DNA from 3 places in the Geodermatophilus sp. SYSU D00691 genome. Region 1 is predicted to be linked to each of the others. Evidence: riboswitches for the same ligand, from Rfam matches in the RefSeq annotation. Region 1 holds a riboswitch; each other region holds the start of a gene.
What was found. Region 1 has a riboswitch for cyclic di-AMP ahead of ACI797_RS11020 (hypothetical protein). Riboswitches for the same ligand answer to the same signal wherever they lie in the genome.

Region 1 (6,132 bases):
GCAGCCTCGCGCTGCTCGCCGACGCCGGGCACGTGCTCACCGACGTCGCCGGGCTGGCGATCGCCCTGGTCGCGGCCACCCTGGCGCTCCGCCCGGCGACGGCCCGGCGGACCTGGGGCTATCGCCGGGCGGAGGTGCTGGGCGCCACCCTGCAGGCCGCCGTCCTGCTCGCCGTCGGGGTCTACGTGTTCGTCGAGGGCGTCCGCCGCCTCGCCGATCCCCCGGAGATCGCCGCCGCGGGCGTGCTGGTCTTCGGCGCGGTGGGCCTGGCCGCCAACGTCGTCGCGCTCGTCGTGCTGACCCGCGGCGGTCGCAGCTCCGACGTGAACCTGCGCGCGGCGTTCCTCGAGGTGCTCGCCGACGCGTTCGGCTCGGTCGCGGTGCTGGTCTCGGCGGGCGTCATCGCGCTCACCGGGTGGCAGCAGGCCGACGCCGTGGCGTCGCTGCTCATCGCCGTCCTCATCGTGCCGCGCACCCTGTCGCTGCTCCGGGAGACCGTCTCGGTCCTGCTGGAGTCGACGCCGCCGGGCCTCGACCTCGACGAGGTGCGCCGGCGGCTGCTCGAGGTGCCGCACGTCGTCGAGGTGCACGACCTGCACGCCTCGCAGATCACCAGCGGCCTGCCGGTGCTGTCCGCGCACGTCGTGGTGGAGGACTCCTGCTTCCACGACGGCCACGCACCCCAGATCCTCGACCGGCTGCAGGCCTCGCTCGCCGGTGACTTCGCCGTCAGCGTCGAGCACTCCACCTTCCAGCTGGAGTCGCCGGCGCACGCGTCCCACGAGCTGACCGCGCACGACTGACCCGCCCCCGGGCGGGGGCGGTCAGCCCCGGTAGTTCACGTGCACGTGGTCCATGTGGTTGGCCGTGGCGCCGCCGCGGTCCTCCATCGTCGACCACGAGCCGCCCGGCGACTGCAGGATCCGCTGCTGCCAGATGATGTAGTCGACGCCGAGCTCGTCCCAGTGCGCGATGTGGTAGTCGACGATCGCGTCGCCGAGCGCGGCGTCGGTCATCACCATGTAGTCCAGCGCGAGCCCGGAGGGGTGGCCGCCCGGGTCGGCCGCGCTGGCCCGGGTGCCGCCCAGGGTGATCGAGCCCGCGCCCGGCACGTTGGCCACCACGGCGTCGGCGGCGCGCTGGACGACGGCCTTGTGCGCCCCGGCGGTGTTCCTGATGACGGCGACGCCGGACGGCGCGGCGGTGCTGGAGGAGACCGCACCGCCCTCCTCCTCGGCGGCGGCGGCCTCGGTGGCGGCAGCGGCGGCGGCCGCCTCGGCGGCGGCCTGGGCGGCGGCCGCGGCCTGCGCGGCGGCGGCGGCCTCGGCGGCCTGCCGGTCGAGCACGGCCTGGTCGGCGGCGGCCTGGGCCTGCGCGGCGGCGGTCTGCGCGGCCTCGCGGGTGGACCGGCTGGCGGCCAGGTCCTCCAGCGGCGCGAGGTCCACCTCGCGCGCCTCGAGCGGCCCCGACTGCGCGGTCAGCCCGAGGGCCTGGGCGACGGCGACGGACTCGCTGGAGCCTGCCTCGGCCTGGGCCGCCGGGTCGGCACCGAAGAGCACGTTGACGAGGACGGCGCCGGCGGCGGCCACGCCGAGGTAGATGCCCGGTCGGCGCGCCGGGACGGGCACACGGCGGCGGGGGCGGGCGGTGCGACGCCCGGCGGCGCGGCCGGACGAGGTGGTGCGGGGATCCATGGGGGGAACTGCTCCGAGAGGTGTGCGGGCGCAGGCCGCCCGGACGGGGCGGGGCTGCGGCGGGTGGGCCCGGGACGCGGCGTCGGGCGACGGCCGCGCGGGTGCGGTCGCGGGGTGGTCAGCTGCGCGGGCGCACCCGGGTCCGGCGGGACCGGGCGGAGCAGATCCGTGCGGTGGTGCTGGGGCACGCCATCGGGGCGGCTCTCCGTTCTTCCGACGGCCGCCTACCGAGTTAGCTGACGGGTTCGGGCGGGAAGCAGCCCTACCGACCCCGGCCCTCGACGGGCCGCGGGTGCGGATTCACCCCAGTACTGCGGTGGGTCCCCGGCTCGCCCCGGAGGGCGACTCGGCGGCGCTCGCCCGGTCTCCCCTGCTGGGGATGTGACGGCCGGGACGGGCGGGAGCCACGGTAGCCACGTTATGCAGCCGTGACAATCCGCGGCGTCGGAAACCGTCAGGTCGCGCCGATCGGTGTGAGCGATGTTACCGACCATTCCGGTCGGTTCACCTACCGACTTGGTCGGGGCGGTCCGTACGGTCGTCCCCGTGGCACGACCGTTCCGTCAGCGGATCGACGAGGGCATCGTCGATCGCGCGGCCGCGCTGTTCGCCCGCACCGGCTTCGCGAAGACCTCCGTCCAGGCGGTCGCCGATGCCGTCGGGCTGTCCAAAGCGGGGCTGCTGCACCACTTCCCCAGCAAGGACTCGCTGCAGGAGGCGGTGCTCGCCCAGGCCGCCGCCCTCGGCCGGCGGGTGCTGGACCAGGTGGGCGACCTGCCGGACGGTCCCGCGCGGGACCGCCGGGCGGTCGAGGTCGTCGTCGACGTCGCCCTCGCCCACCCCGGTCTGGTCGCCCTGCTGCTGGCGCCGCTGACCAACCGCGAGGCGGACACCGCCGTCCCCGAGCTCGACGCCGTGGGCGCCATGGCCCTGCAGGTCTTCGGCATCGACCCCGAGGAGCCGGTGTCGGGACGGGTGGTGCGCGTCGTCGGCGCGCTCACCGCGCTGGCCGTGCTCACCCTCGCCGCGCACCGCGAGAACCGGACCACCGAGTGGCGGCCGCACATCGTCGCCACCTGCTTCGACGCGCTCGGCCACCGCCGCCCCGGTGCCGCTCTCCCCGACCCCGACCAGGTGGAGGCCTGATCCGCATGGCTGTTCTGTTGTCCCGACTCGGGGCGTTCTCGCACCGCCACCGGGTGGGGGTGGTCCTCGTCTGGCTGGCCGTCCTGGTGGCCGGCGGCGTCGGCGCCGCGACCCTGGCCGGGGAGACGACGAGCCAGTTCTCCATCCCGGGGCAGGAGTCCACGACGGCGCTGGAGCGCATCGACGAGGAGTTCGGCGGCCTCGGCGGCGGGGCCACGGCCCGGGTCGTCGTCGCGGCACCGGACGGCGCGACGCTGACCACGCCCGAGGGCGCCACCGCCGTCGGCGAGCTCGTCGCCACCCTGGGCGAGCTGCCCGGCGTGACGTCGGCGACCGACCCGCTCGACCCGGCCGCGCCCGGCGTCAACGCCGACCAGGACACCGCCTACAGCACCGTCACCTACGACGCGGCGCCGGGCGAGGTCACCCCCGCCGAGCAGGAGGCGCTGCTCGACGCCGTCGCCGACGCCCGCTCCTCCGGGTACACCGTCGAGGTCTCCGGCGAGGCGGTGCAGGAGGTGCCGCACGTCGGCGGCCCGGCCGAGGCGATCGGCGTCGTCATCGCCCTGGTGGTCCTGGCCGTCACCTACGGCTCGCTGCTCGTCGCCGGCATGAACCTGCTGACCGCCGCGATCGGCGTCGGCATCGGCGTCATGGGCATCACCATCGCCACCGGGTTCACCGACCTGTCGTCGACCACCCCGATCCTGGCCGCGATGCTCGGCCTCGCGGTCGGCATCGACTACGCGCTGTTCATCGTCACCCGGCACCGGCAGGAGCTGCGGCACGGCGCCGACGTGGGCACCGCGATCGCCACCGCCGTCGGCACGGCCGGCTCGGCGGTCGTCACCGCGGGCCTGACCGTCGTCATCGCGCTGGCCGGCCTGTTCGTCGTCGGCATCCCGTTCCTGACCCAGATGGGCCTCGCGGCGGCGGCGACCATCGTCGTCGCCGTCCTGGTGGCACTGACCCTCGTGCCCGCGGTGCTCGGCTTCCTCGGCCTCAGGGCGCTGCCGAAGAAGCAGCGCGCCGCCGTGGGCGAGGGCCCGGCGACCGGCCGCGGCTTCCTGGCCGGTTGGGCCGCCACGGTCACCCGGCGCCGCGTGGTCTCGCTGCTGCTCACGGTGGCGGCCCTCGGGGTCGTCTCGATCCCGTTCTTCTCGCTGCAGACCACGCTGGTGCAGACGCCGGCCGAGGGCAGCACCCAGGCCCGGGCGGCCGAGCTGCTCGCCGACGGCTTCGGCGAGGGCTTCAGCAGCCCGCTCACCGTCCTGTTCGAGGGCGACGGCGCCGCCGGGACGGCCGCCGGGCTCAGCGGCGCGATCGGCGGGCTGGACGACGTCACGCTGGTCACCCAGCCCGTCCCGAACGCCGACGGCACCGCCGCTCTGCTCACCGTCATCCCGACCTCCGGCCCGACCGACCCGGAGACCGAGCAGCTGGTGGCCGACCTGCGCGAGCTGCTCGCCGGCACCGACGGGGTGCAGGCGTCGGTCACCGGTCAGACGGCAGTGAGCGTCGACGTCGCGCAGGCCCTCGACGACGCGCTGCCGGTGTACCTGGCCCTGGTCGTCGGCCTGGCCCTGGTGCTCCTCGTGCTGGTCTTCCGGTCGCTTCTGGTGCCCCTGGTCGGCGTGCTCGGCTTCCTGCTCACCGTGGGCGCGGCGCTGGGCGCCACCGTCGCGGTGTTCCAGTGGGGGTGGCTGGCCGACGCGGTGAACCTGGACTCGGCCGGTCCGCTGATCAGCCTCACGCCGATCCTGGTCATCGGGATCCTGTTCGGCCTCGCGATGGACTACCAGATCTTCCTGGTGTCGCGGATGCACGAGGCGCACAGCCACGGCATCGCGCCGCGGGAGGCGATCCGCACCGGCTTCCGCCAGGCGGCGCCGGTCGTGGTCGCGGCCGCGCTGATCATGTTCTCGGTCTTCGCCGGCTTCGTGCCGGCCGGCGAGCCGACGGTCAAGTCGATCGCGTTCGCCCTGGCCATGGGCATCCTGTTCGACGCCTTCGTCGTCCGCATGGTGCTGGTGCCGGCCGCGCTGGCGCTGCTCGGCGGTGCCGCCTGGTGGCTGCCCCGCTGGCTGCGCTGGCTGCCGGTGCTCGACGTCGAGGGCGCGGCGCTGGAGAAGGCGTCGCACCGGCCGGCCGAACCGGCGGAGCCGGTGGTCGCCGGTCGCTGACCGGCCCGACCGTCACGCGGCCCGTCTCCCCTGCGGGAGGCGGGCCGCGCGCCGTCAGTCGTCGTCCTCCTCGCCCTCGTCGTCGCCGGACTCCTCGTCCACCTGCTCCTGGCCGCCGCCGTCGTCACCGGACTCGCCGCCGCAGGCGGCGACGGTGAAGGCGGAGGCGGCGACGGCCATCCCGGCCACGGCGGTGCGCCAGCGGGCGCGTCGGATCGTCATGGGGTGCCGGTGCCCGGCGGCGGCCGGTCGCACACGCCCTAGGAGGCGGCCGGTGGGGCGACCAGCTGCAGGCCCGGTGGCGGCAGGCTCGTGGCCAGCGTGGCGACCGCCTCGTTGACCTGCTGGTTCATCCGCCGCAGACCGGCGAGCGCGGTGTCCCGCCGGCGTTCCAGCTCGGCGACCTCCGCCGCCAGGGCCGCGAGGCGTTCGGCCGCCTGGGCCTCGGCCGCCTCGCGCTGCCGGCGGGAGGTGTCCTCGAGCCGCCGAAGGCGCGCGACGGCCTCGGCATCGTCCCGCGCACGGCGCTCGGCCGCCTGCTCGTCCAGCCGCGCGCGCTCGCGGGCCGACTCGGTGTCCAGCCGGTGCCGCTCGTCGCCCGCCCGCTCCAGCAGCTCGGCGACCTCCGCGAGGGCCCGCTGGCGCGCGGCGGCCGCCTCGGCGCGGTCGGCCTCGGTCTCCCGGCGCACCCGGGCGGCGTCCGCGGCGGCCAGCTCGGTCACCTCCCGGGCCCGCTGCTTCCACGCCTCCGCCTCCTCCGCGGCGGTCGCGGTGATCTCGGCGGCCTCGTCGGCGGCGAGCTGGAGCATGGTGCCGATCCGCTCCGAGACGCGGGCGAGCTGCTGCGCGCCGGGTGAGTGCACCAGCCGCTGGCGGGCCAGCTGCAGCTCGGCGTAGCACCGGCCGAAGCGCTGCAGCAGGTCGTCGGTCTCCCGGCGGGCGCTGAGCAGGCCGGCCTCGGCCCAGCCGACGTAGTTGTCGACCTGGAGCCGCTCGTAGCCCAGCAGCCGCCGCCGGAAGACCGGCCGGGCGGTGAGGATCTCGTCGATGTCGCCGGTGAGGTTCGGGCGCCGCACGGGGAGGGCGGCGACCGCGGCGGCGGGCTCCTC
Region 2 (6,132 bases), on a different contig from region 1:
CTGCTGGCCGCTCTGGTCGTGCTGTGGTTCGTCGTGCTGGTGCCCATGGTGGTGACACGCGGCGACGCGCAGTCGGCCCGGGGTGAGCTGGCCTCGACCGGCCGCACGCTGCAGCGGCGGCGCACGGTGGACCCCGTGGTCACCGCCGCCACCGAGCGGGTCGCCATCGACCGCGAGGCGCTGCACGCCACCGGCGAGCTCAAGGTGGACGTGCACAAGCTGCGCCGGCGGACCCTCGCGGCCCTGGTCGCGCTGGCGCTGCTCGGCCTGGCCGGTGCGCTGCTGGTGAGCGCCTGGGTGTGGCCGGCGCAGCTGCTGCTCGACCTCGCCGTCGTCGGCTACGTGCTGGTGCTGCGCCGGACCGCCCGCCGCGAGCGGCTCGCCGCCCGCCGCGCGGCGCGGCAGGCCGCCCGGGAGGCGTTCCTCTCCTCAACCGCTCCGCGGGCGAGCGAGCGCCGGCCGGCGCCGGTGCCGGCCGTGGCCGAGCAGCCCACCGGCGTGCAGGAGGCGCTGCCGTCGCTGCCGCACCCCAGCCTCCCCCTGGCCCCGGTGCACCCGCTGCGGCCCGGTCGGGTCGTGGCCGCCCGCACCGCGGCCCCGGCCGGCTGGCAGAACAGCGCCGTCGTGGGCCTGGACGACGACGACATCGGCTTCGCCGACATCGACGAGTACCGCCCGGCCCGGGTCGTCAACGGCTGAGAAAGGGCCCTCCTGCCCCCCACCGCTCGCGAGCTCGCGGCGGGCCCCTGCAGGAGGGCCGCCGGCGGAAGGTAGTCTTTCCGTCCGAGGGGCTGTGGCGCAGTCCGGTAGCGCACCTCGTTCGCATCGAGGGGGTCAGGGGTTCAAATCCCCTCAGCTCCACCCTTCCACCGACGCCGTCGGGGCACCCGCCCCGGCGGCGTCGTTGTTCCTGCTCGACGACGTCCTGCAGGCCGTCTAGGCCCTGTTTGAGAAAGTCGCTCGGCGCGCCGATCGAGCGTGTCTCCGGTAGAGGGGTCGACGACCAGGGAGACCCTCACCACGGAGACCTCGTGGACGGGGCCCTACCGGCCGGTGCCCGCCACGACCTGACCGGCGAGCTGTGGCTGATCCTGGCGGCGCTGCTTCCGGTCAGGCCGCGGACGGGCCGCCCCCGTCGCTGGACGCTGTGACAGCTGAGCGACGGCATCCGGTTCCGCACCCGCACCCGCTGCCCGTGGCGGGACGTGCCCGAGCGCTACGGCACCCGGCAGTGCGTCTACGGCCTGTTCCGGGCCTGGCAGCCGGCCGGTCGCTGGGCAGCGATCGAGATCGCGCTGCAGGCTCTGGCCGACGAGGTCGGGTTGATCGACTGGGTGGTGGCGGTGGACTCCACCGTCAACCGAGCCCATCAGCACGCCGCCGGCGCCCGCCGCCCACCCCGAGCAGCAGGTCCAGCCGCCGGTCGGGGAGCCGGCCGATCATGCGCTCGGCCGGTCCCGGGGCGGCCTGACGACCGAGGTGCACCTGGCCGTCGAGGCCGGCCGCAGGCCGCTGGCCACGGTGCTCACCGCCGGGCAGGCGCCGACGGTCCGCAGTTGCCCGTGGTGCTCGACCGCATCCGGGTGCCGCGACGCTCCGGGCCCGGACGGCCCCCGGAGCCGGCCGGACCGCGTGCTGGCCGATCGGGCCTACTCCAGTCGCGTCAACCGCGCCCAACCGCGTCGACGCGGCGTGCCGGCGACGATCCCGAACAAGACGGACCAGTCGGCCCATCACCGGGCGAAGGGCTCAGCCGGCGGCCCGGCCGCCGACGCTCGCCCGAGAGCGCGGCAAGCAGCGGCACGCCGTGGAGTGCGGCATCAACCGGCACGAGCAGAGCCGCGCCTTCGCCACCCGGTAGGACAAGCTCGCCGTCCGCTACGACGCCACTGTGGAGATCACCAACATCAACATCCATCTCCGCGACGTATCAAACAGGGCCTAGTTCACCCAACCGCACCAGCGACTGCGTGATGCCGAAGTTGGCCCGCTGCTCGCCCCGTTGGGCTGCCGGAATCGGGGATAGGCTCCCCGGAATCTGCTGGCCCTGCGCCAGGCGGGTCGGCATGGTGCATGGAGGCATGCATGGTGAAGCGACGCTGGGCCGTTGCCGCGCTGATGGCCGGGACCCTTGTCTGTGCGCCGGCCACCGGGGCGTATGCGGCCCCCGTGACCGACACCAGCGACCTGCGGGACGCAGTCACGGTCGAAGCCGTGCTGGGGCACCTGGCCGAGTTCCAAGAGTTCGCCGATCTCAGCGACGGCACACGCGAGGCCAGCACCTTGGGCTACGAGCTCTCGGCGGACTACGTCGCCGGCCTGCTTGGGGCGGCCGGGTACGAGGTGAGCCGCCAGCCGTTCGAGTACAACTTCTTCGAGGAACTGGCCGCCCCGACTGTCACCAGCACGTCGCCAGGCTTTCCGTTCACGTACGAGAACGGCGTGGACATCTCGACCATGGACTACTCCGGCAGCGGCACGGTGACGGGTGTGGTGCAGGGCGTCGAGGGCAACATCGTCCCCTTGCCAGTCGGCCAGCCCGACAGCACGTCAAGCGCCGGCTGTACGGATGCCGACTTCGTCGACTTCACCGGCGACATCGCGCTGATCCAGCGCGGCACCTGCTTCTTCTACGAGAAGATCGCCAACGCGGTCGAGGCGGGGGCCCAGGCCGTCATCATCTTCAACGAGGGCAACAGCGACGAGCGACTTGGCGTCGACTTCGGTCAAGCCTCGTTCCCGCAGGACGTCCCGGTGATCGAGATGAGCGCCGAGGCCGGTGCCGCCCTGGTGGAGTACATCGAGGCGGAGGCCGCCGCCGGCCGTCAGGTGACCTTGACGGTCAGCACCAGCACCGTGTCGGAGGTCCGCACGTCCGAGAACGTCATCGCTGAGACGACGACCGGCCGCACCGACCGGGTGGTTGTGTCCGGCGCCCACCTCGACTCCGTCATCGAGGGGCCCGGCATCAACGACAACGGCACCGGCTCGGCGGCCCAGCTCGAGGTCGCCCTGCAGATGGCCGAGCTGGGTATCGAGCCGGTCAACCAGGTGCGCTTCATCTGGTTCGGCGCCGAGGAAGCCGGCCTGGTCGGCTCGGCCTACTACGTCAGCCAGCTCACCAAGCGCGAGCTGAAGGACATCGCCGTCATGCTGAACTTCGACATGGTCGGCTCGCCGAACCCGGGCTGGTTCGTCTACGACGGCGACGCCTCGGACACGGCATCGACTGGCTCGACGGGATCCGGCGTGGTGGAGGACGTCTTCCTCGACTACTTCGCGTCCATCGGTCGTGAAGTCGAGCCGACGGCCTTCGATGGGCGCTCGGACTATGACGCCTTCGTGGCGGCCGGTATCCCGGCTGGCGGCCTGTTCACCGGCGCCGAGGACATCAAGACCGCTGAACAGGCGGCCAAGTGGGGCGGCACCGCCGGTATCGCCTTTGACCCCTGCTACCACGCGGCCTGCGACGACCTCGACAACATCAATCTCATCGCGCTGGATGAGATGACGGACGCCATTGCGCATGCCCTGCTGACGTTCGCCATGACGGAATCAGCGGTGCAAGGCACGGCCCGTGGCAGCAGCAACGCGGCTTACCAGCCGACGTTCCGCGGGTCGCAGGCCATCGTGTGATGGTGGCGGGGGTGGGGCAGACCGTCCCACCCCCGCTTGCTTGACCACCCGGGGCTCAAGGGGTGAACGCAACGCCCTGCTGAGCTGGGGGTCGGGCGTGGTGCGTGGTGTGGAGTTGCAGCAGGAGCGGCGGGCGTTCTGGAGGCGGGACAGAGCGCCACTGCCGTGGCGGTCGACGGCTCGGACGTGCGCGAGGGTTGGCGCGGAGGAGCGCTGGCAGAGCATTTGGCAAGGCGCTTCAGCAGGGTCGCATGCTTCGAACTGCATACCGTTGCTCCCACCCTTCCGCCCACGTCGTCGGGGCACCCGCCCCGGCGGCGTCGTCGTCCGGGCGGTTCCCGGTGTGGCTCATGGGGCGTGAGCTCTCGGTTCGTGATCGCGCCGTGATCTGGGGTACCGTTCCCGGCGGTCCGGCTGCACCACGTCCCAGCAACCCGCTGGGCACTGGCCGGCCCCGCCGAACCGACCCTCGGGTCGGACCGGGGACCCATGGTTCCCCTGGGGTGAATCCTGCGCGCACGGGGGTGCGCAGGTAGGGCGTCTTCCCGCCCGAACCCGTCAGCTAACCCGGTAGGCGGCGAGGAAGAAGGAGCCCGCCGGTCTTGGCGACCCTGCACCGCCCGCACAGCCCTGCCCAGAACACGAACAAGCGCCGTTCCCGGACCCCCGAGTCCGGGATCGTGGCCGTCGCCGTGAGCCTCGCCGTCCTGCTGTCGGGCGGCCACGCCCAGGCGGCACCGGCGGACGACGCCCGCGTCGCCGCCGCCGAGGTGGCCCGCCTGACGGCGCTCGTGGCGACCGCCGAGACGGAGCTGCAGCGGCTCACCGTCGAGGCCGAGGCCGCCTCCGACGCCAGCATCCAGGCCCAGGCGGCGCTCACCGAGGCGCAGACCGCGGCCGAGACGGCCGCCGCCGAGCTCGCCGCGGCCACCGCCGCGGTCACCGAGACCCGCGAGGACGTCGCCGACCTCGGCCGGCGCAGCTACATGGGTGAGCACCCCATGGGCTCGGCCATGGTCTTCCTCGGCGAGGGGGGGCCCGAGGGGGTGCTGCAGCGCGCCCTCACCCTCGACCTGCTCAGCGACGAACGGGCCGAGACCCTCGCCGAGCACGAGGTCGTGGAGGCCCGGCAGCAGCAGGCCGACCAGGTCGCCCGGGAGGCGGTGGCCCAGCGCGACGCCCTTGCCCGCGAGGCCGCCAGCGCCGAGCAGGCCGCGGCCGCCCGGCTGACCGCCGCCCAGCAGTCCTACGACGCCGCCGTGGCCGAGAAGGCCGCGCACGAGGCCGCCCTCCGCGAGGCGCAGATCGCGCTGCTGGCCGCCACCGGCTCCAGCGACCCGGACGCCGACCTCGCCGAGCGGGAGGCGGCCGAGCAGGCCGCGGCCCAGGCCGCCGCGCAGACGGTCGCCGCCGCGGCGGCCGGCGGCGGCGCCGTCCCCCCGACGGTCGGCCGCGTGACCTCCTGCTACGGGCCGCGCTGGGGGACGATGCACCAGGGCGTCGACATCGCCGCGCCGATCGGCACGCCGGTCTACGCGCCCGAGGGCGGGACGGTGCTGCACGCCGGCGCCGCCAACGGCTTCGGCCAGGCGGTCTACGTGCAGCACGGCGACGGGTCGATCACGCTCTACGGGCACGTCAACCGGTTCTTCGTCAGCGCCGGCCAGGTGGTGTCGGCCGGGCAGCAGATCGCCGAGGTCGGCAACAAGGGCCAGTCCACCGGCCCGCACCTGCACTTCGAGGTGCACATGGGCGGCCTCTACGCCAACCGCGTGAACCCGGTGCCGTGGCTGACGGCGCGGGGGATCTCGATCGGCGGCTGCTGAGGGGCGCTAGACCGCGCCGGGGAAGTCGGGCTTCCGCTTCTCGAGGAAGGCACGCACGCCCTCCCGCCCTTCGGGGTCGGCGGCGGACTCGGCGATGAGGCGGGCCTCGTCGTCCAGCTGCTCGTCGAGGGTGCGGACGGCGGCCCGCCGGACCAGGGCGCGGGTGCGGACCATCGCCCGCACCGGTCCGGCGGCCACGCGGTGCGCCAGCGCGATCGCCTCGCTGTGCAGGTCCGCGTCCTCGACCAGGCGGCTGACCAGGCCGAAGGTGTGCGCCTCGGCGGCGCTGAGCGCGCTGTCGGTGAGCAGCAGGTCCAGCGCCCGCGGCGCGCCGAGCGCGCGGGTCAGGGCCCAGGACGACCCGCCGTCGGGGGAGAACCCGATCCCGAGGTAGGCGGGGCGGATCTTCGCCGAGCGGCCGCAGACCACGATGTCGCAGGCGCCGATCAGCCCCACCGCGGCGCCGGCGACCGCGCCCTGGGCCCCGGCGAGCACCGGCACCGGGCAGTGCAGCAGCAGCCGGATCACCTCGTGCCAGTCGTGCGCCAGCTGCCCGACCTGCGCCCCGGGGTCGTCGGCGGCGACGAAGTAGCCGATGTCGCCGCCGACGCAGAAGCGCGGCCCGTTGGCGAGCAGCAGCACCACCCGGGTCTGCGCCGGCCGGTCGCGC
Region 3 (6,132 bases), on a different contig from region 1:
GCCAGCAGACCGTGGCGGCCGCCGTCTCCGGCCGACCCTTGCGACGGAACACCACCGGATCGCCGGCTGCGACCGCCGCGAGCAGCCGCCGGCAGGCAGTCTGGTGTTCGACGTCGAACAACGTGTCGCAGCACCGATCGACCCAGTCCAGCACCTCCGACGAGGTCGGGTTCGCGTCGCGGAGGTCGTGCACTGGACGCCGAGCGGCGGCGGGCGTTCCTGGTGCGCTTCGGACGGCGGGACACGGGGGGACGCTAGATCGGTAGCAGGCCGGCGGCGGGAGGAAGGCACGCGCTGTGGACAGTCCCTTCGGCTGTGCACATCAGTCGCACCAGAACGGGCACGCGGACGACGTCGTTCGAGCGACGCCATCAGTCAGAGGACCTACGACCGTGTCCGCGAAGTGCCGTGCGGCCTAGCTTCAGCGGCCATCCACCACCTGGAGGTCCGCCATGGACGAGCCGTACCAGGGCGCCGACGACGTCCACGTCCTCCCCGCCAACCTCACCCTCCCGGGCATGGGCGTGCTGCCGATCAACGCCTACCTGCTGATGGCCGAGCAGCCGGTCCTCATCGACACCGGGCTGGCGATCGACGACGAGGACTTCGTCGCCGCGCTCACCTCCATCGTCGACCCGCACGACATCCGCTGGGTGTGGCTGACCCACGACGACGCCGACCACACCGGCAACCTGCAGCGGGTCATGGACCTGGCGCCGAACGCCACCCTGGTCACGCACGGCTTCGCCGCGCTGCGGATGTCGACGTGGTGGCCGGTTCCCCTGGACCGCGTGCACGCGATCCGCCCCGGCGACGAGATCTCGGCCGGCGACCGCACCCTCACCGCCGCCACGCCGCCGCTGTTCGACAACCCCATGTCGACGGGCGTGCTCGACCGGTCGACCGGCGCGCTGTTCAGCGTCGACGCCTTCGGCGCGATCCTCCCCGAGGCGACGCAGCACATCTCCGACGTGCCGCCCGAGGCCCTGGCCGGCGGCATGCTCGGCTGGGCGACGGCGGACTCGCCGTGGGCGCACCTGGTCGACCGGGTGCGCTTCGACGAGGTCCTCGGCCGGGTCCGCACCCTGGCGCCGTCGCGGATCTTCTCCTCGCACCTGCCGGCCGCGAGCGGGACGTCGCTGGAGGACTTCCTCGCCGTCCTCCAGCGGGTGCCGGACGCCGAACCGGACGTGCCGCCGGACTCCGAGCAGTTCACGCAGATGGTCGAGGCGATGACCGAGCTGCAGCGCCGGGGCGAGCCGGTCCCGACGTCCTGACCAGCGGTCAGCAGGTGGGTGCGGGCAGCCCGGTGAAGGCCCGCAGCGCTGTCAGGAACGGCTCCAGCCCGTCCGCACCGAGGACGACGGTGACGTGCTCGACCTCGCCGGGCTGCAGCCGGTCGGTCGCCTCGAGTGCGGTCGCCAGCTGCTCGGCCCGCTCCTGCTCCGCGGCCGGGTAGGTGAGGGCGGTCGGCGCTGGCGCGGCGGTCGTGACCGTGCCGACGACCAGCCCGGCCGCGGTGAGCAGCTGCGCCGTCTCCTCGCGCACCGCCGGATCGCCGATGGTGTCGACGACGTCGACGGTCAGCGGCTCGGGCGCCGGACACGTCGGGGTGGGGGTCGGCGTGGGCGACGGCGTCGGCGTCGGGGTGGGCGTCGGGGTGGGCGTCGGGGACGGCGTGGGTGAGGGAGTCGGCGTCGGGGACGGCGTTGGTGAGGGAGTCGGCGTCGGGCTCGGCGTTGGTGAGGGGGACGGCGTCGGCGTCGGAGTCGGCGTCTCCGTGGGCGTCGGCGTGGGCGTGGGAGTCGGCGTGGGAGTCGGGACCGGCCCCGGGTCAGCGGGAGCCGCGACCACCGGCGGCTCCTCGACCGGCGGCTCCTCGACCGGCGGTTCCGCTGCGGCCGGCGGGGGAGCGACCGAGACGGGCGGCAGCGGCGCCGGTGGCGGCTCCGTCGTCGGCAGGACCGGCGGCTCGCTCCCGGCGTAGGCGGCGGCCAGACCGAGCACCTTCGCCACGTAGGCGTCGGAGTGGTTGTAGGCGAACACCGCCTTGACCCGGCCCTCGGTCGACGTCAGGTCGCCGCCCGCCCGGCACAGGTACGCCGCGGCCGCGGCGGCCGCGTCGAAGATGTTGAACGGGTCCTCGGTGCCGTCGCCGTTGCCGTCGCGGCCGTACAGCGCCCACGTCGACGGGATGAACTGCATCGGCCCCACAGCGCGGTCGAGGGTGGCGTCGCCGTCGAAACGGCCGCCGTCGGTGTCGCGGATCAGCGCGACGCCGACCCCGTTGAGCGCGATGCCGACGATGGGTGGCGACGACAGCCCGTCGGTGTGCAGCTCGGCCCCGGCGAAGCGGCCGTGGTTGGACTCCACCCGCCCGATCGCGGCCAGCAGCGTCCAGTCGATGGTGCACGGGGCGCCCGCCGCGGCCTGCCGGTAGGCGCCGAGGGCGGTCGACGGGATGCCGCTGCCCGCCAGCGTGGAGGCGGTCAGGACGACGTCCTGCGGCGCCGGCTCCTCGGCGACCACGACCGGCTCGGGCGCGGGGGTCGCCGTGGCCGCTGCCGAGGTGCTGGTGGCGGAGCTGCTGGTGGCCGAGGTGCTCGTGGCGATGGCGGTCTCCCGCGACGCGGTCAGGTACGCAGAATCGGCCGGTGCCGGGGGAGCCGTGGGAGCCGCTGCGGGCGCGAGCCCCTGGGGGAGCGCGATCAGCGCGGCCACGGTCAGCCCGGCGGTCAGCACCGCCGACGCGTGCCGTACTCCCACGGGCTGCCCCTACCGCCGTCATCGGACCTGGCGGTGCCACTGAACCGCGCCCCTCCTGCCCCGCGGAAGGGGTGTCCGCGCGACGAGCGGGTGAACGGGGGTGAAAAACGAGGCCGTCGATCATCGGCAGGTGGCTGCCCGACACGCGGGAACGGGCAGCCACCCGCCGATGATCACGGGAGGAGCGTCAGACGATCCGGCGGGCGGTGTTGTAGTCCGGCATCGAGTCGACGTTCACGACGCTGACCGGCTTGCCGTAGGTGGACGAGTGCACCATCTGCCCGTTGCCGATGTAGATGCCGACGTGGCTGACCGAGCTGTAGAAGAACACCAGGTCACCGGGCTGCAGGTTGGCCCGGTCGACCGGGGCCCCCAGGGTCGACTGGGTGCGCGACGAGTGCGGCACGCTCACCCCGGCGGCCGCGTAGGCGTACTGGACCAGGCCGGAGCAGTCGAACGAGCTCGGCCCGGCGCCGCCCCAGGCGTAGGGCTTGCCCTGCTGGGCTAGCGCGGTGTCGACCGCAGTCTGCGCGGCGGCGTTGGGTGCGGCGACCGCAGCCGCGGTGGCAGTGGGAGCGGCCGGGGCCGCGGTGTTGGCCGAGGCGACGCCCGGGGTGAGGACGAGCCCCGCCGCAGCGGCGACGGCGAGGGCAGGACCGGTGAGGCGGCGTGCGAGAGACGTGTGTGCAGTCGTCATCGACGACGGGTTCTCCTTGTTCTCCGTGGCCGCCTACCGGGTTAGCTGACGGGTTCGGGCGGGAGAACCTGCCCGGCGCGACGTCGTCGTCGCGCTTCACCCCAGGACTGCGGTGGGTCCCCGGCCCGGGTGCCGGCGCGCGGCCGGCCGCCCGGTTCGGCGGCGTCCGAGCGGGTGTCCCCAGGGTTTCGGGGACGGGTGCGGCCCGGTCGGACGCGACGACGCTAGGAAGATCGCGGAGGAGGCGGCAAAGCGGGGACGACGGTGTACCCGGCGCCGGCCTGCCACCCGACACGCCTGCCCGACCACCGGCGACGCGGAAAGTCGGCCCGGGGACGCCCGGGAAAAGCGCAGGTCGGACGATCTCGGCCACGTCAGCGTGGCCGCACGCGGTGTAGGCGACCGCTGCCGGAGGGGCACCGTTTGGGGCCTGGCCGGCCGGGCACCGAAGCGTCATGACCCAGGGACCGCAGGGTGGCACCCGCAACGAGGACCAGGAGCAGGTGTCCGCCGCACCCGAGCAGTCGCCGCGCGCCGCGCAGGGCCCGATGTCGGGCGACGTCACCCGGGTGCCGGGCGACCAAGACGTCGAGGAGGGCGCCGACGCCAAGGCGCCGGGCATCTCCGACGCCACCGGCCCGACCGGCTAGAGCAACCCGTCGGGGTCGGCGAGGGCCGCACCGAGCTTCTCCTCGTCCGTTCGCGGCTTGAGCTTCTTCGTCCTGCCCTCCATCCAGGTGATGACGTCGTACACCCGGAGGGCGGTCACGTCGGTCGGCAGTCCGGCGTCTGCCCGGAGGCGCTCGAGGCGCTCGTGCAGACGACCGCCGTCCGCCTGCAGCTGTTCCCGAAGCGGCACCCACTGCGCGTCCCGGCAGTGGGTGACCTGCTCAACGATCGAGTCCTTCACGGGGATCAGCTGCGGACGCTTCCGTGCGAGCAGCTTGCTCGCGATGGTGCGCCCCACCCCCGGCAGCCCCTTCAACCGGTCGTAGAGGACCCAGGCCGGCCACCCCGGGACGATGTCCGCCGTCTCGTCGCGAAGGTCCCGGTCGATGCCCACCTCGTGCAGCAGGTCGGCGAATTCACCGCTCATCGAGCCCAAGAGCCGGTGCGCGGCCATCGGAGGGACGAACACAGAGAGGAAGCTGACCGCCACGAGGTCCTCGGCCGTGAAGCGGTAGGGGTCCTGCGGGCCGCCCCACCCGTCGAAGTACGAGCCGGTGAACCGCTGGCCGCCGTCGCGGCCGTAGTACCGCTTCAGGTGGCCGAGGGCCGTGGCGTCGTCGTCGGTCGTCAACGCCGTGGGCAGCTGATACTCGCGAGCAGCTCTCCGAGACCGCCGTGACCGTCTCACGGCGTGAGGTCCAGCGGCTCGCTCGTCGGCCGGACCGCCGGGTCCGTCCACGTCCGGATGGCGCGCGCCGTCCAGGGGACGACGTCGTCCAGACCGGCGGCCAGCGCCCGCGTGTAGCTCGGGACGTGGAGCGAGTGCTCCGCCTGGCCGCCCACCGCCAGCGTGAGCCTGATACGGGCCGACGATGCGGCGCCGAGCCGGTCGACGAGCGGGGTGCGGTAGGCCTGAGCCCAGACGAAGTAGTCGAGGCCTTGGAGGACGAACAGCGGGTCGGCGTTCTTCTCCACCTTCGTCTCCACGACCGCGATGTCGCCGTTCCCGTCGAGGCCGAGCAGGTCGATGAACCCACGGGCCCACGGCCTCGTGCTGTCCGTCGGGCGCCAGGCCGGCACCTCGCGCATGGCGTTCTGCTCGATGCCCACAACGGCCGGCACCCGGCGGATGGCCGCCTGCAGGAGGTGCTCGTCATCCCTGCGCACGAGCGGGTCCTCACCTGCGGCACGCTCCTCCACGGCGGCGTCGACCGCGGCCAGCACGTCGCCCAGCTCGGCCTGGGTCAGGGGGCCGGAGAGTTCCCAGGCGCGTGCGGCGCGCTCCTGGTCGCTGTAGTGGATGCCGGCGCGCACGCGGATCCCGGCGTCGGCGCGGGCCATGGAGAGCACGCGCTGACCCCGGTAGTGCCAGGAGCGCTCGTTCTGACGGTGGGCGGAGTCGAGCCGTGCGTCGGCGGTCAGCCGATCGACCAGATCTGCCACCCAGTCGGCGCGCTCACCGAGGTGGAGAGCCGTCGCCGCTCGCCGGAACTCCTGCTCCGGCGAGCGCCCCGCGATGGCGTCACCGATCCGGTCGACCGTCTCTCCGGGCGTCCGCTCGACGGCAGGTCCGGCGTGCCGGCCGTCGTGCAGCCAGAGCTTCGGTCGGACCGCCTCGCGCAGCCACGGGATGCGCTGCTGTGTGGCCGTGGCCATGTCGTGGGGTAGGGCGAGCAGCAGGCGTCGACCGCCCGCCCAGGCGAGGCCGTAGGCCAGGGCCAGCTCGACGCTGCGCTGCTCCTGCTCGCCGGCCACGAGCAGGTAGCGCTCGTCGTCCGCAAAGCAGGCGAACCTGGCCGAGCCGCTCTCCGTCCGGCTCAGCCGCGGGTCGATCGACGCGGCGATGTCGGCTGCGGGCCGGTCGTTGAAGGTGTCTCGCTCGAGGGCGACGGTGCTCATGGTGTTTCCGTTCAGATCAGCCAGGTGGCGACGCCGCCGTGGTGCGAGCAGGTGCCCCGCCGGTTGGCCGAGTACGAGTAGGTCCCGTCCTCGCAGATCGC

Region 2: it holds a riboswitch for cyclic di-AMP, as region 1 does, so the genes downstream of both, ACI797_RS03290 (M23 family metallopeptidase) here and ACI797_RS11020 (hypothetical protein) in region 1, are expected to answer to the same signal.
Region 3: it holds a riboswitch for cyclic di-AMP, as region 1 does, so the genes downstream of both, ACI797_RS20045 (C40 family peptidase) here and ACI797_RS11020 (hypothetical protein) in region 1, are expected to answer to the same signal.

The regions. Positions count from the first base shown of each region.
Region 1 is NZ_JBJGYZ010000012.1:2,056-8,187, reverse strand. Features, by position in the region: gene ACI797_RS11025 (cation diffusion facilitator family transporter) at 1-803, shown strand, start outside; gene ACI797_RS11020 (hypothetical protein) at 825-1,694, opposite strand; cyclic di-AMP (ydaO/yuaA leader) riboswitch at 1,901-2,056, opposite strand; gene ACI797_RS11015 (TetR/AcrR family transcriptional regulator) at 2,241-2,840, shown strand; gene ACI797_RS11010 (MMPL family transporter) at 2,846-5,023, shown strand; gene ACI797_RS11005 (hypothetical protein) at 5,078-5,245, opposite strand; gene ACI797_RS11000 (hypothetical protein) at 5,284-6,132, opposite strand, start outside.
Region 2 is NZ_JBJGYZ010000003.1:119,264-125,395, forward strand. Features, by position in the region: gene ACI797_RS03270 (hypothetical protein) at 1-699, shown strand, start outside; tRNA gene ACI797_RS03275 (tRNA-Ala) at 788-861, shown strand; partial or broken gene ACI797_RS03280 (IS5 family transposase) at 1,032-1,945, shown strand; gene ACI797_RS03285 (M28 family metallopeptidase) at 2,086-3,636, shown strand; cyclic di-AMP (ydaO/yuaA leader) riboswitch at 4,082-4,227, shown strand; gene ACI797_RS03290 (M23 family metallopeptidase) at 4,239-5,462, shown strand; gene ACI797_RS03295 (enoyl-CoA hydratase/isomerase family protein) at 5,469-6,132, opposite strand, start outside.
Region 3 is NZ_JBJGYZ010000030.1:41,134-47,265, reverse strand. Features, by position in the region: gene ACI797_RS20060 (DUF6398 domain-containing protein) at 1-154, opposite strand, end outside; gene ACI797_RS20055 (oxygen-binding di-iron domain-containing protein) at 453-1,277, shown strand; gene ACI797_RS20050 (lytic murein transglycosylase) at 1,285-2,766, opposite strand; gene ACI797_RS20045 (C40 family peptidase) at 2,954-3,463, opposite strand; cyclic di-AMP (ydaO/yuaA leader) riboswitch at 3,499-3,588, opposite strand; gene ACI797_RS20040 (hypothetical protein) at 3,919-4,113, shown strand; gene ACI797_RS20035 (DUF6308 family protein) at 4,110-4,763, opposite strand; gene ACI797_RS20030 (hypothetical protein) at 4,817-6,031, opposite strand; gene ACI797_RS20025 (DUF3761 domain-containing protein) at 6,043-6,132, opposite strand, start outside.